2 regions of the Bradyrhizobium sp. 137 genome follow, and region 1 is predicted to be linked to the other one. Evidence: predicted binding sites of a transcription regulator. Region 1 holds the regulator's gene; the other holds the start of a gene.
What was found. Region 1 encodes LexA, which represses DNA repair genes until DNA is damaged. Its sites were predicted from a motif close to TGTTCNNNNTGTGTTCNG; they were not measured.
Positions count from the first base shown of each region.

Region 2: a site for LexA is predicted at 1,415-1,432, ahead of IVA78_RS07140 (DUF3072 domain-containing protein). Genes of this name have one in related genera too.

Region 1 covers NZ_JADPKU010000033.1:83,088-95,119, forward strand. Annotated here, with positions in the region: gene trpC (indole-3-glycerol phosphate synthase TrpC) at 1-37, shown strand, start outside; gene moaC (cyclic pyranopterin monophosphate synthase MoaC) at 39-557, shown strand; gene IVA78_RS06410 (EAL domain-containing protein) at 733-3,453, shown strand; gene IVA78_RS06415 (S41 family peptidase) at 3,534-4,871, opposite strand; gene IVA78_RS06420 (alpha-hydroxy acid oxidase) at 5,191-6,324, shown strand; gene IVA78_RS06425 (HAD-IA family hydrolase) at 6,341-6,964, shown strand; gene IVA78_RS06430 (hypothetical protein) at 7,126-7,332, shown strand; gene glp (gephyrin-like molybdotransferase Glp) at 7,554-8,765, shown strand; gene lexA (transcriptional repressor LexA) at 8,943-9,644, shown strand; gene IVA78_RS06445 (hypothetical protein) at 10,199-10,633, shown strand; partial or broken gene IVA78_RS06450 (ComEC/Rec2 family competence protein) at 10,772-12,032, opposite strand, start outside.
Region 2 covers NZ_JADPKU010000039.1:42,739-46,617, forward strand. Annotated here, with positions in the region: gene IVA78_RS07125 (hypothetical protein) at 1-427, shown strand, start outside; gene IVA78_RS34360 (hypothetical protein) at 399-530, shown strand; gene IVA78_RS07130 (hypothetical protein) at 583-792, opposite strand; gene IVA78_RS07135 (hypothetical protein) at 974-1,126, opposite strand; gene IVA78_RS07140 (DUF3072 domain-containing protein) at 1,184-1,321, opposite strand; gene IVA78_RS07145 (hypothetical protein) at 1,463-1,696, shown strand; gene IVA78_RS07150 (hypothetical protein) at 1,693-1,917, shown strand; gene IVA78_RS07155 (cupin domain-containing protein) at 2,168-2,437, shown strand; gene IVA78_RS07160 (hypothetical protein) at 2,544-2,729, opposite strand; gene IVA78_RS07165 (hypothetical protein) at 3,159-3,461, opposite strand; gene IVA78_RS07170 (hypothetical protein) at 3,669-3,879, opposite strand, start outside.

The DNA.
Region 1 (12,032 bases):
GCGCGAGACGGCGCCGCGCGCGACGGGTACGCGCTGACATGGCGCGCAAGCCATCCAAGACAATCCCAGCCAAGTCGAAGGCCGGCGCTGCCCTCACCCATATCGGCGCGTCCGGTGAAGCGCGGATGGTGGACGTCTCGGACAAGCCCGCGACCGAGCGGCTTGCGGTGGCGGAAGGCCGCGTCATCATGACCAAGGCGACGCTCGAGCTGATCGTGTCCGGCAACGCCAAGAAGGGCGACGTGCTCGGGACTGCGCGCATTGCCGGAATCATGGCCGCCAAGCGCACCTCCGAGCTGATCCCGCTCTGCCATCCGCTCGCGCTGTCGAAGGTCACGGTCGACATCGGGCCCGATGCGAAACTGCCGGGTTGCCTTGTCCGCGCCAGCGTGAAGGTTACGGGTCCCACCGGCGTCGAGATGGAGGCGCTCACCGCCGTCTCGGTCGCCTGCCTCACGATCTACGACATGATCAAGGCGGTGGAGCGCGGCGTACGCATCGAGGGCATCCATCTCGTCGAGAAGCTCGGCGGCAAGTCCGGCCATCACCGCGCCTGACACGCGGACGTCAGCGATCCACCTTCTGCGCCGCGCACATCGGTTGCCTTTGCACCCGGCCGTTCACATCGCGTTAACCGCGCTTCCTAACTTCGCCTCCATACCGTTCCCGTAAACCAACGGGTGTTTTCGAGGTCAGGAATTCATCCTGGCGTGTGCACGGCAATGATCCAGCATGATGACGAGATTCGGCAGTCGCCTCTTTGACCAGGCCTTCGTGCGCAGCGGACCGATCCGCTGGCTGGTGGTGGGCGGCACGCTGCTGATCGCGGCGATCGCCGTCGGCGCGACGCTGATGGCGCAGAATTTCCGCGAACGTGCGCTGCGCAACTCCGGCCGCGAGCTGGAAAACACCGTGCTGATGCTCGCCCATCATTTCGACCAGCAATTGCAGGATTTTGCGGTCATCCAACGGGATTTCGTCGACCACGTCCGCGCGACCGGCATCCGTGACGCGGAGGATTATCGCAGGCGCCTCTCGGGGCAGGACGTCCACCGGATGCTGCGCTCGAAGATCGAGGCGTTGCCCTACATGGGTGGGGTCAACGTCATCGACGCCGAAGGCAATCTGGTCAATTCGTCGACGGCATGGCCGGCCCCGAAAGTGAACGTTGCCGATCGCGCCTATTTCCGCACCTTCAAATACGATCCGCATTCGCCTGACGTGCTGATCGAGCCGCTGCACAGTCGCATCTCGGGTGCCTGGACCATCCTGATCGTGCGCAAGATCCTGGGACCGAACGGCGAGTTCCTGGGCGTCGTCGGGCGCGGTATCGAGCCCGCTAATTTCGAGAAATTCTTCGCTTCCGTCGTGCTCGGCGAAGGCGCGACGATCTCGATGCTGCATCGAGACGGCACGCTGCTCGCCCGCTATCCGCTTTCCAGCGAATTGATGGGCCGGAATTTCAAGACCGGCCCGTTCTCGCAACAGAGGGTTTTCGGGCTCGATCACTTCGCCGGCCGCTTCGTGAGCCCCGTCGACGGAGAAGACCGGCTGATCTCCTCGCGCGCCCTGCCCCACTTCCCGATCCTGATCATGGCCACCCTGACGCGCGCGGCGGCCCTGACGGACTGGCGCGAGCAGATTGGCATCCTGATCTCGGTCGCCGCGTCTTCTGCGCTCGCCATCGCGGGCGTGCTGATCGCGATCGTGCGCAAGCTATTGGAGCAGCACCGCCTCTCGCGGGAACGGCTGATGCTGGAAATGCAGCGTCTCGACCGCGCCGTCAACAACATGACCCAGGGCCTTCTGCTGTTCGATTCCGAGCGGCGGCTCGTGATCTGCAACCAACGCTACATCGACATGTACGGGCTATCGGCCGCGATCGTGAAGCCCGGTTGCAGCTTCCACGACATCATCGCCCATCGGAAAGCGACGGGCTCGTTCACCGGCGATGTCGACGACTACGTTGCGCGCGTGCTGAGCGGCGTCCATGTGCGCAACGCCATGGTCGTCGACACCTCCGACGGCCGCTCGATCCAGATCGTCAACGAGCCGCTTGCGGACGGCGGTTGGGTGGCGACGCATGAGGATATCACCGAGCGCCGGCGGATCGAGGCGCGCATCACGCACCTCGCCCATTACGACGCGCTGACCGATCTGCCCAATCGCGCCATGTTCCACGAGCATCTGCGGCAACAGCTGGCCGCCATCGCCGACGGCGAACAGATCGCGGTGCACTATATCGACATCGACGAGTTCAAGGGCGTTAACGACGCGCTTGGCCATCTCGTCGGCGACGAACTGCTCAAGTCGATCGCGCAGAGCCTGCGCCGCTGTGCCGGCCCGGCGGATTTCGTGGCCCGGCTCGGCGGCGACGAATTTGCCATCGTGCAGAGCGCGGTGACCTCGCCGGACCAGGTCAACGATCTCGTCGCACGGGTCTTCCGGGCCATCCGCACCCCTTTCGACTGCATGGGCCATCATCTCACCGCGGACGCCAGCATCGGCATTGCGCTGGCGCCGGAACACGGCGAGGTGCTCGATCAGATCCTGAAGAACGCGGACATGGCGATGTATGCCGCCAAAGCCGCCGGACGCCGCACTTATCGCTTCTTCGAGCCGGACATGGACGCTAAGGTTCGCGATCGGCGGCAGCTCGAGATCGACCTGCGTCACGCCATCGCCCATGGCGGCCTCGAGGTCTATTACCAGCCCTGCCTCGGCCTGAACGACGACCACATCACCGGCTGCGAGGCGCTGGTGCGCTGGCGCCATCCCGAGCGCGGCATGGTCTCGCCAGCCGAGTTCATCCCGATCGCCGAAGACACCGGCCTGATCAACGAGATCGGCGAATGGGTGCTGGCGACCGCCTGCCGGGACGCAGCCATCTGGCCCGACGACATCCGCCTCGCCGTCAACGTCTCGCCAGTGCAATTCAAGAGCGGCACGCTGGCGCTCAAGATCATGGCGGCGCTGGCCGCCTCGGACCTCCCGGCGAGCCGGCTCGAGCTCGAGATCACCGAGGCCGTGCTGATCCGCGACGACGAAGCAGCGCTGGCGATCCTGCACCAGCTTCGCGCCATCGGGGTGCGCATCGCGCTGGACGATTTCGGCACCGGCTACTCGTCGCTGAGCTATCTGCACCGCTTCCCCTTCGACAAGATCAAGATCGACCGCTGCTTCGTCGAAGACATCGCCGGCCCCGACGGCTCCGCCAGCATCGTCCAGGCCGTTGTCAACTTAGCTGCCGCCCGCCGCATGACCACCACGGCCGAGGGCGTCGAAACCGAAGAGCAGCAGCGCCTGCTCCGGGCGCTCGGTTGTTCGGAGATGCAGGGCTATCTTTTCAGCGCCGCGAAACCGGCCGACAAGATGCTGGAGCTGTTCGCGCTGCATCGCAGCCGTCTCGCCCGACGCGAAGGCAGCGAGAGCCGACGCCGCGAGGCCGGTTAGGCTCGCAGACTGCGCCGCAAACGAAATCGCCCAGAAGCGGTCATCCGCTCCCAGGCGATCCATGTCTGAGGCCGTCAAGTCTAGTTCGGCACCGCAGCCTTCGTCGCGCGCTTGGCGGCGACGGCATTCGCGGTGACGCCGTGAAGGAAGTCATAGGCCGCATGCAGCGCCTTGTCGTCCTTCTCCTCCGGCGGGACGTAGGATTGGGAACCGGTCTGCTCGGTGCCATCGGCGGCCGACAAGTGCCCGCGCATCTGGGACTCCGCCATCGTATCCATCCGGCCCTTCAGCTCGGGCGGCACGTCCTGGAGGATCTCGATGTCGGGCGCGACGCCCTGGGCCTGGATCGAGCGGCCCGACGGCGTGTAGTAGCGCGCCGTGGTCAGCGCCAGCGCACCATTGCCGGCGCCGAGCGGAATGATCGTTTGCACCGAGCCCTTACCGAACGAGCGCGTGCCAATGATCGTCGCGCGCTTGTGATCGTGCAGCGCGCCGGCCACGATCTCGGAAGCCGACGCCGAGCCGCCATTGACCAGAACCACCAGCGGCTTGCCCTTGGTGAGATCGCCGCCATGCGCGGTGAAGCGCTGGGTTTCTTCCGGATTGCGCCCGCGGGTCGAGACGACCTCGCCACGCTGGAGGAATGCGCTCGACACCGAGACGGCCTGGTCGAGCAGGCCGCCGGGATTGTTGCGCAGGTCCACCACATAGCCTGCGAGCTTCTCCGGGGGGACCTCCTTGGAGACCGACGCGATCGCCTTCTTCAGGCCGTCGGTGGTCTGCTCGTTGAACGAGGTGATGCGGATATAGCCGATGTCGCCATTCTCGACGTGGAAGCGCACCGGGCGCACATGGATGATCTCGCGGGTGATCGCGACATCGAGCGGCGCGTCGGCACCCTTGCGCACGATGGTGAGCTTGGTCTTGGTGGCGACCGGCCCCTTCATCTTGTTGACGGCCTGCTCGAGCGTCATGCCCTGCACGGCCTCGCCGTCGATCTTGCTGATGAGGTCGCCGGACATGATGCCGGCCTTCGAGGCCGGCGTGTCGTCGATCGGCGAGACGACCTTGACGAGCCCATCCTCCATCGTGACCTCGATGCCGAGCCCGCCAAACTCGCCGGAGGTGGTCTCCTGCATCTCGGTCCAGGCCTTGGCATTCATGTAGCGCGAGTGCGGATCGAGCGAGGTCACCATGCCCGTGATCGCGCCTTCGATCAGCTTGGCACTGTCGGGCTTCTCGACATAGTTCGCCTTGACCCGCTCGAACACTGCGCCGAACAGATTGAGCTGGGAATAGGCATCGTCCGCGCTCGCCGCCGCCCGTGCCGCCCACACGCTGCCGTGGGGACTGGCTACCAGAAGGGTCAGACACACTCCCGTGAGCGCGCCCAGGGGGAACAGCAGGGTTTTCCGCATGGATAGGCTGGCCTTTTGCTTAGCGGTTCTGTTGAGGGCTTATCTCTCGGGCTTGGAAGCCGCCATGCAAATGGCGATCCAGGTCACCTCTCACAACACCATTCTGGTTTCTTCAAGGCCGCCTGGAAGGCCGGCGGCGGTACACCGGCGAAATCCCTTCGCCTCGGCTTAAGCTTTTGGCAACGTTCCGAAACCGCTTCGCGCAACGCGGCATCGGTCGGCCGCCCACGCCTCGCAGCTATGCGATTTTAGGATGGTTTTGGGGGGCCGGACACGCTAGGCGATGGCGACAAGACTTCAAATTCTCGGGAGGACACCAATGAATGACGCGCCCCGCATCCGGCCGGACAGGAACGTCGAACTCGGCGCCAGCAACGAGCCGTTCCAGAATCTACACGAGTTCATCCGGAAGGCGCGCGCCAATCTCAACCAGAATGCCTGGGACTACATCGTCGGCGCTGCCGAGACCGAGACCACGATGCGCCGCAACCGCATGGCGCTGGACGAGATCGCCTTCCGCCCGCGCGTGCTGCGCGACGTTCGCAAGGTCGACGGCTCCGTCGAGCAGCTCGGCCGCAGGATGCGGCTGCCGGTGGTGCTCGCCCCCGTCGGTGCCCTGGAGATCTTCGATCCCGATGGCGCGGCAAGCGTCGCGCGCGCCGCCGGCACCTTCGGTGCGGCGCACATGTTGAGCTCGGTGTCCGAGCCGGGGCTCGAGAAGACCGCCGAGGCCGCGCCCGACGCGCTGCGGCTCTATCAGCTCTATGTCCGCGGCGACGATGCCTTCGTCGCCGATGTCGTCAGCCGGAGCGAGAAGAACGGCTATGCCGCGTTCTGCCTGACTGTCGACACCGCCCATTACAGCCGTCGCGAACGTGACATCGCCAAGCGCTACGTTCGCGAAAGCCGCCTGCGCGCGACCGGCGGCGATTTCCAGAAGGGTCTGGAATGGCGGACGGTGAAGATGATCAAGGACAAGTTCAGGATCCCACTGATCCTGAAGGGAATCGCCACCGCCGAGGACGCTCAGATCGCGATCGATCACGGTGTCGAGTGGATCTACGTCTCCAACCATGGCGGCCGTCAGCTCGATCACGGCCGCGGCGCCATGCATGTGCTGCCTGAAATCGTCGAGGCGGTGAAGGGCCGCGCCAAGATCATGGTCGATGGCGGCTTCTGCCGCGGCACCGACATCATCAAGGCGATCGCGGCCGGCGCCGACATCGTCGGCATCGGCCGGCTGCAATGCTGGGCGCTGGCGGCGGCCGGCGAAGCCGGCGTGATGCGAATGCTGGAATTGCTGGAGGACGAAGTGCTGCGCTGCCTCGGCCTCTTGGGTGCCACCTCGTTCGCCGAAATCGACAAATCCTGCCTGCATCAGGCGACCGCAACGAATGCGCCGAGCGTGTTCAGCGCGTTCCCGCTGTTCGACCACGAGCCCTACCGATACTGAAATGTGAAAGAACACGATGACCTCACTCTCCCCCGGCAGCGCCGATGCGCTCCTGTTCGATCTCGGCCGCGTGGTGCTCGATATCGATTTCTCCAAGGCGATCGCCTGCTGGGCGGGGCATGCCGGCTGCCAGCCCGAGGCCATCGTCGCGCGCTATGTGCGTGACGAGGCCTACCGGCTGCACGAGGTCGGCAAGATCGGCGACGAGGATTATTTCCAATCGCTGCGTTCATCGCTCGGGATCGGCATTTCCGACGCGCAGTTTCTGGAGGGATGGAACGCGATCTTCGCCGGCGAGATGCCTGAGATCGCCGAGCTCTTGCCGCGCGCGGCGAAGCAGATGCCGCTCTATGCCTTCTCCAACACCAATCGGCCGCATGTCGACTATTTTTCGAAGGAATATGCCGGCGTGCTCGGGCATTTCCGCGAGCTCTATCTGTCGTCCAGCATCGGCCTGCGCAAACCGGATGCGGAGGCGTTCGATCATGTCGTGGCGGCGATCGGCGTGCCAGCCAGCCGAATCGTCTTCTTCGACGACCTGGCCGAGAACGTCGAGGGGGCGCGAGCGCGTGGACTGACGGCGGTGCATGTCACCTCGCCCGGTGATGTCGGCAACGCCTTGCTAGCGTTGGGAATTTGACCACCGATGCCGAACAGGATCGGGGTCGGGTTTCGGGCACCCAAATCCGCTCGGGTATGGAACCAATTCACTTTGTACATTTTTGTACAGAGTTCCGGGAACGGAATACCTCCCTCCGGACTCTATGAGTCCGTTGGGACGTCTACATCGGACTTATTCTCGTGCTGGGCAAAGCCTACCTCACAAAGCAAGCCTCCTTGCTGCTCGAATTCGCCAAGACAACTTCGGATTCGCGCCTCTCCGCCAAGCTGATCAGCAAGGCCGCCGACCTAAAGTCGCAGGCCGATCCGCTGCCGGACAAGGATCAAAGCCCCAAAGCTCCGGACGTGACATCCAGCGTCAGTTCGGGCGAACAGACGCAGAGTTGATCCGATGCCGGCCGTGGCGCTCATCCTTCTCGTCCTCGCCATGGCTATCCTCGTACCGGTCTGTCTCGCCTTCCGGATCATGCCGTGACCGGTCTGAGCACGATTCTTCATGACGGAGATCACGCAGGATAAATCATCCTGTCGGCGCCTTTGCCTCGCGCCTGCACTCGGCTAGAACTTTCGCCGCCCATTGCCGATATGCTCAGCAGGAGTTTCCGCCCTTGGCCCTGATGCCGGTTTCTGACGCGCTTGCCGCGGTGCTGGCGGGTGCGGAGCCGCTGCCTGAAGCGATGGTTTCCCTCAACGAGGCCTATCATCGCGTGCTCGCACGCGATGTCCCGGCGCTGCGCACACAGCCGCCGGAAGCAATGTCGGCGATGGACGGCTACGCGGTGCGCGCGAGCGATGCAACAAAGCTCGATAGTACGCTCACCTTGATTGGCGAAGTGGCGGCGGGTCGTCCGTTCGCGGGAACGCTGGGCCCCGGCGAAGCCGTGCGGATCTTCACCGGCGGCGTCATTCCCAACGGTGCCGACGCGGTCGTGATCCAGGAGGACACGGTTGCGGACGGCAAGCGCATCACGATCAAGGAAGCCGCGATTGCCGGCCGCCACATCCGCCCCGCGGGCGTCGACTTCTCCGAAGGAGACGTGCTCCTGCGCAAGGGAACCCGTCTCACCGAGCGCGATCTCGCGCTCGCCGCCGCCATGAATCATCCGCAGCTTGCCGTCTGCCGCCGTCCGAAGGTCGCGATCCTCGCCACCGGCGACGAGCTGGTCATGCCGGGAACCACACCCGCTCACGGCCAGATCGTCTATTCCAACGGCTATGCCCTGCACGCGCTCGCCCGCAGCGAGGGGGCCGATACCATCGACCTCGGCATTGCCGCCGATACGCTGGAGGCCACCACTGCCGGCATCCGCCGCGCCCGCGAGAGCGGCGCCGAGATCCTGGTCACGAGCGGCGGCGCGTCGGTCGGCGACCATGATCTGGTCCAGCAGGCGTTGAGGGACGAAGGCATCGCGATGGCGTTCTGGAAGATCGCGATGCGCCCGGGCAAGCCGATGATGCATGGGCGGCTCGGCGCGATGCGCGTGATCGGCCTGCCGGGCAATCCTGTGTCATCCTACGTGTGCGCCTTCCTGTTCCTGGTGCCGCTGATTCGCGCCTTGTCGGGACGATCCATGATTCATCACCGACAAGAACGGGCCGTGCTCGGCCGCGATGTGGATGCAAACGATATGCGCGCGGACTATCTGCGCGCACATCTGGAGACGCGCGACGATGGCACGTTGGTGGCCCTTCCCGTCAATCACCAGGATTCCTCGCTGCTTGCGAATCTCGCTGCAGCACAGGCACTTCTCGTCCGCGCACCGTTCGCTCCGAAGGCAGAAGCCGGCTCGCCTTGCGAGGTCCTGCGCCTGCCCGTCTGAACGCATCCACCACACGCGTTCCGCGAACTTTGTCCCGTTCACGGTAAATTAAGCAGTTGCGGAACACATATCGAACATATAGTGTCCGTTCATGATTTGTTTCGAGCATGTAGCGGTTCACCGCTCCAATTTAGCGTCTCGGAATCGAACGACATCAACCGGGGGACTTTGGTCGAGATGTTAACGCGCAAACAATACGAGCTTCTGCGGTTCATCAGCGAACGTCTGAAGGAAAGTGGCGTGCCGCCCTCCTTCGACGAGATGAAGGATGCGCTCGACCTGCGCTCGAAATCGGGCATCCATCGCCTGATCACCGCGCTCGAGGAGCGCGGCTTCATCCGCCGCCTGCCCAACCGCGCCCGCGCCATCGAGGTGATCAAGCTGCCCGAGCTCCAGGCCGCCGCCGGCAGCCGCCGCGGCTTCACGCCGAGCGTCATCGAGGGCAATCTCGGCAAGGTGCGCGCGAGCTCCAGTTCTTCCGCGGACGAAGGCGAGCGTCCCGTTGCGGTGCCCGTGATGGGTCGCATCGCGGCCGGCACGCCGATCGAAGCGTTGCAGACCCGCAGTCACACCATTAGCGTGCCGCCCGACATGCTCGGCTCGGGCGAACACTACGCACTCGAAGTGCGCGGCGATTCGATGGTCGAAGCCGGCATTCTCGATGGCGACATGGCGCTGATCCAGCGTAACGAGAGCGCCGATACCGGCGACATCGTGGTGGCCCTGATCGACGACGAGGAAGCGACGCTCAAGCGCTTTCGTCGCCGGGGGGCGTCGATCGCGCTCGAGCCCGCCAATGCCGCCTACGAGGTGCGCATCCTGCCGCCGAACCGGGTGAAGATTCAGGGCAAGCTGATCGGGCTGTACCGCAAGTACTGAGACGGGCCAGCGGTCATTCGATACCAATGATTCCGATTGGAGCGGACGATGGTCCGCTCCAGCTGGATAGTCTTTTGGTCTTGCGCAGATTATCCGGCCCCTCTCTCCGGCGCTCCATCCTCGGCATGCGGCTCCAAGCACGCATCGCTTGTGAAGAGATCGTGCGCAGGATCGCTTTAAGCGCCTTCGCAGCGTGCTGATCGCTTGCATCGGCCGCGCAAGCATTCGCAACTCAATTGCAGCACCATGCACGCAATCTGCGCACGTAGGGAGCGAGCTATTCCGCAACGCCTAAACTCCCATCAACCGACAGCCACGGCGAAGCTGGCCACATTCCCCCTCTCGGCGCCCGCAGGCCACGGGCGCTCGCATCCGCCGAATGCACTGAAGCGAGCTTTGTTCCTATGACTTCGGGAAAGATAATGTGATCGTGTCCGGCAACGCCAGCCGCAGATTTGCCCACAACCGAGCAGAGCGTTACGTGCTTCCACTCTGATAGAGGCTTGCGCCTCCGAAGGAGGCGCGGGTTGCTATCTTCGAATGAGGAGCACCCGATGTGTGACTACAGCCTGCATGCCGTTGCATCTCGCCCCGCCGAAGTCGGCGAGACGATCGTGTCGACAACGTTCCGCGGCACCTCAACGCGCGGCTTTGCTTCCGCGGCCGATCCGACCGTGGCCGTCTGCCTGCTGCCGGGAACGGAGCTCGCCTTCGCCGACAACGTCCGTTACGATAATCGCTGGATCTGGACGCGCACCATCAACTCCCGCGTCGGCAAGTTCGGCAAGATCGATCCGCACATACCCGACCGCCATCATGACGCGATCGAATTCCCCGACGGCAAATACGTGCTGGTGACGCAGCTCGTCGAAGGCCAGCGCGCAACCGTGCTGCAATTGCCGGTGACGCAGCCGGTCAGCGAGCGCGAGCACAAGCCGCAGATCGTTGCCGATAGCCGGTCGACGATCACGCGCCTGCCGATTGGCTGAGCCGTCCCCGCCCGCGGGGTCGGGCCAGGATTGAAATGCCATCGCCGGCCGAGGCCGGCGAGATGGTATAATTTGTGTGCTGCGGAGTCCGGTCGGACCCGGACCTACTCTTCGCATTTGTTTTTAATCGTCCGGCCCCTAATCGTCGACCTGCAAGTCGGTCTCCGCCGGCGTTGCATCCCGGTTGCGGGCCGCGGCCGTCCTCGGCACAAGGCTCCCATCGAAATCACCCTCGCCGGCGCCGGCCGGCAACCAGGGACGGCTTGTGCCTCTTGCTCTCACCGCCTGTATCGCAAAGCCGTCACCACGCTGCGTCAACGCCAGCGCGCCCTGGCTGGTGAGACGCTGCCGGTCGACCACCATCGCCGCGCAATCGGGCGGCGCGGGGCGCGTCGTGACCACCAGCGCGGCGCGACTGCAATCCTCAGCCAGCGCATCGATGCGCAGTGAAAGCGCGACCAGCCGACCGTCGGCAAGCGGCGTCACACAGCCGGACTCGTCGCACGACACGCCGTCAGCCAGCGAGCTACTCCCGGCATCGCGCGGATCGGCGTCGGCAGCTAACCACTCTTTGAGCAGAAAGCCATCCTTGCTCGCCCGGATCACATGCAACTGCCCGTCCCTGCCCCGCACCGCGACGCTGGCGCCGTCCCCGGCAATCAGGATGTCGGGCTGCCGCACCGACAGGCCCCACGCGATGGCGGCCAGCAGCACCAAGGCGCCAGACCAGCGCAAGGGCGTGCGCAACAGGCCCATCAAGATGATCCCGAGGCTTGCCGCGATCAGCGGCGCGGTGCCGAAGGCAGGGATCCGGCCGACTGCACCCGGCAGTGCCGCCACCCAGCGCGACACCGCGACCATCCAGTCGATGCCGATCCCCATCAGCCACCAGAACACGCTGTCAAGCCCAAAGGGAGCCGCGAGCAGTCCCAACAGGCCAGCCGGCATCACCAGTGCCGAGACCACCGGCATCGCGCCGAGATTGGCGAGCACGCCGAACGGGGTGACGCGATGGAAGTGGAAGGCGGCATAGGGCGTGGTCGCAAGTCCTGCGATCAGCGAGGCCAGGAATAGCATCGCGATCTCGCGGCCGCCCCACAGCGCGATACGGGCCGTCGCGGAATGATCGGGCGAGGCAAACAGGTTCGGCATGCCGATCTGCACCAGCGCCACGAGCCCGAGCGTTGCGGCGAAGGACATTTGAAAGCTCGGATGCACCAGCGCTTCCGGCGCGACCGCGAGCACGATCAGTGCCGCCACGGCCAGCGTGCGGAAGGTGATAGCGCGGCGATCGACCATGACCGCGATCAGCACCACCGCCGTCATGAAGAACGAGCGTTGCGTGGCGACCTCCGCGCCTGACAGCAGCAGGTAGAACGCAGCCGCCACCAGCGCGGCG
Region 2 (3,879 bases), on a different contig from region 1:
CCAACGTGAACCGAAGGGGGCGATCGGGATCGCTTGTTGTAGTCGCCTTCGATCTCCTGTAGCCCGCTGGCCAAGACCTTCGGACACGCCCGTCAGAGTCGAGCCGAAGTTCTACGCTGACGTGGAGTATCGCGACATCACATCCGAAGGGTTGTTGCGCGCCAGCTCATTCGAGGGGCTGAGCAAAGGAACGCGCCGTTCCTATCTGCGTTTTAGCTTCCACAGTGTAAGTAGAGTACCGGCCGTGAAACCGGATCGCGTGAGGGTAGCCGTCAAACAGGCCCAGGTTATTCTGGCAAGTTATGTCGAGCCGGGGTCGTGCGACGGCAATAAGACAATTAATGATCTGCTGGATGTTCTCGACGACGAAGAGATGATCGAGGCCATGGAGAGGGAAGATGCGCAAGGCACTGGCAGAACTAAGTGAGGACGAACGTGACGTGTTGCTTTATCTCGCCGACCTCGGCACTGCAGCATGTCTCTCTGGCCTGATCGTCAGCATCATCAAGTTCATAGGCGATCAGTTTTGACAAGCCCGACTGCCCCGTCTGCTTCGGCATGGAGCCACCACGGGAAAGTCCACTAGCGAACTACGCCTGCCGCATCGTCCTCGTTCGGCAAGAGCCAATCAATCGCAAGTAGGCCGGCCTCAACTACAACGAAGGCGGCAATGCCGCCGAGCAGTCCGAAAAACACAATCGAGAAGGTCGCGAGCAAAATCGCGCAGAACACGTCGGCCAGCACCTTGCAAATGCGTTGCGCCTGGTCCTGCTTGGATGTGAAGTACGGCATCTTGGCTCCTCCAGAATTTGGATCAGCCTAGCCAAAGCGAGCAGCGGTCGTCCATTCCCCATGGACGGCAGGGCCGCCGCGCACTCGCACGCTTGCATCCGTTCTGGGCAGGGGCGACCCAACAAGTGCGGCGCAGGCGGAGGAGCACCTACGCCAGGGCGCGCAATGCGACACCAGTTGCTCAGGCGGCCTTCTCGGCCGCTTTCGCGATGATCTCGACTTCGAAGTAGCCGACGTCACGGAGCTCGGCGGCCTTTTTCTCGGCCGCTTCCCTGGTGTCCCTCTTCAAAATGATCTGCCCGGCACCGTCGCGGGCGCAAACGAAATAGGGCATTTTCGATTCCCAATTTCGTTTGCATCCACACGACCGCAGGTTCCCACAATCATGGGGTCACTCCTCCAACCCGGCCTTTTGCCGCATCTTGTCGATCAGCTCGGAGGCCTCGGCCTTGGTCAGCTCTTCCTCAGGCAGGTTCTGATGGGCCTGCTCGGCGAGGGTCTTGAGGTAGGATTCCTGGGCTCCTGTCATCGGGTCATCCCCGGAAACCCAGTCTTTCGGGTCTTCTGGGTGTTATCGGCCATCACACGTCTCCTTTTTCGTCCAACGTCTGACTCGACTCTTCGTTCCGTTTTTGTTCTCATGGGCCATATTCAAATCGCGGGGTTGAACATGCCGGACCTGGACGCTGTCAGGCTGGAGATCGAACGGATGCGCATCCAGATGGGGAGGCAGAGGAAGGAAATCCTCCAGCTACAGCGGGCGGGTCTCGGGACGGCATCGGCCGAAGCCCTGCTGTCGCGGATGGAGGCGAAGGTTGAAAGTCTCTGTGCCCAGCGGGACGCGCTGAAGAGTGCGCAGCCGCCCCAGACCAAGGGCAGGGTGCTTGGCGGGAGAACGTGGTGAGCAGGCGTTGGTTCGACGACGAGCAAGGGCTCTCGCCCTTCCTGACCGCGCTCGAGGATGTTCGCCGAAAGGCGACGCGGGAGGGGTGGTGCTATCCGCACGTCCAGGCCATCATCGTGGCCATCGACCAGTATGCGGAAGCAGCGACAGGTAACCGCGAGTATTTCCTGAACAAGCCGGTTTCAATTGGCGAGAGCCGGAAGGCCAAGGACAGTCCATGAGCAAGTCAGGAAATGGGCGACGGCTTACGAGGACAGTGCACTCAGTTGGCGGCGCCGAGCCGAGACCGTGTCTTTGCGACATGGACGCGCATGATGCAGGATGCCAATTTTCACAGCTATATTGCGAGGGAGGTTTGCAATGCGACTGGCCCTTTCCATATTTGCTACCGCTTGCTTGATCGGCTCTGCGAGTTCTCAAACGTCGATTTCCAGAACGGAATTGAAGAGAGGTGATCTCACCGGAAAGGACATGGACGTCGTCGTGGTGGTCGTCGAAGTGCCTCCCGGTGAGTCGCTGGCCAAGCACATCTATCCCGGTGAGGAAATCGTCTACGTGCTGCAAGGCGCTACGCTCGATTTGCCGGATGGAAGTCATCGCGAGTTGCCCACAGGGGCTGCGATCATAAACGCGCGCGATGTGCCTCACGCCGGATTCAAGATCGGCGGTGACCGGCCGTTGAAGATGCTGAACGTCTTTGTCGTTGACAAGGGCAAGCCGATGACGGAGTTCATCAAGTAGCAACGCGTTCCTAGGTGCTGCTATGAACCGAAGGCGGGTCGTTGCAGCCTTGGAGGACCAAGGCCGCCCGCGTGGAGCTGAAGGGCGATGCGATCGAGCTAGTGCGTCACTTGGCGTAACCCTGAGAGCGGAGCCAGGCGATCTTGCGGTCGCCGTTGATCCAGTCGTCGGCATCCGCCTTGCTGGTGAATCCGCTGATTTCGCGCTGTTCGCTGTTGGGGTAGTCTGCCAGTATCTTCCAATCGTTCTCTGAGATCCGGACGGTTTTGAAAGTAACTTTTATTTTTGCCATGCAGCATTATGCAGGAAATGCTTCCAAAAGAGAACCCCATCCTGCAGCTCTCATGCTGGCTTCCTCCTAAGCTTGCTGCAAGGTGCTTCAACGGTGACGGTGCGCGCTGCTGAAGAACCATGCGGCTCGTAGCGAAATCGGCTTCGCTCGCTCGTTCGAGGGTTCACCTCTCCCCAGCGGGCAAGGCCTATGGCAGGTCAAGAAACGTAGCGTTAGCTCGCCCGGAGCCCATCCGTCGAGACGCCCGCTTCCAGCGGGCCTCAGGTCGCTTTGTGGCGAGATATCAGACCGTCACGGTGAGGAGGCCGCCGACGCGGGTGTCTCCGGACAATGCTTTGCATCGCCGAGCGAAAAAGGCCGGCCGAACACCTTCGGCACTACGGGAGAGGTGAACCCTCGGCCCGCACCGATTCAACAAAACCTCCCGCTTCAGGCTGCGATCCGTTGCTCGACGGGGGCCGTCAGGTATTTGAGCACTTCTGCGTGCTCGAGGTCAGGAACCGCGATGGCCGTGTGGCTGTACGTCGCGTGGCTCCGCGAGTTTGCGATCTTGTCCAGGATCCCTTTGCCTTTGACGACGTGGAGGCCCATGCCGTCTCCAGAGGGGAAGATCGCGAGCACGACGTCATAGGCTGCGATGACGGCTCGCAGCGCTTCGGCCTTGTCCTCGGCGACATCGACGAAAATACGCACGTCAGCTGCGAGTTCACGCAGCTCGTTAAAATCCAGCACTGTGGGATACTCCAACGCAACGATACTGATGCGAGATTGGAGGCGTTAGGTTACCGAAGTCTCAACAAGGTGTGCCGAGTCACAAGTTTCACGATGAGGTGACCCGCAGTGCTCTCTCTAAAGCGCATGAATCAGGATGAAGCGTCATCGCGAAGGACATTGTTTGAGCATGATCTTTTCGGACAACCGCTGTACACTTTTCCGGATCTAGCGCTTGGCTTCGTCTTTGCGAAGCCGGGCCTCCGCGCTCTCGTCCACGAGATTCAAGGCGAGGCCGTCATAGCTCAGCTTGAGCCCACGGCCGACGATCCATGTCCAACCATCGCGGTCCTTGGCTGGCTGGGCGTTGAACTGGTCGGAGATCGATTTGACGGCGACGTCCTGCGGCCCCGGATTAGTCAACTCCGCATGGACACGC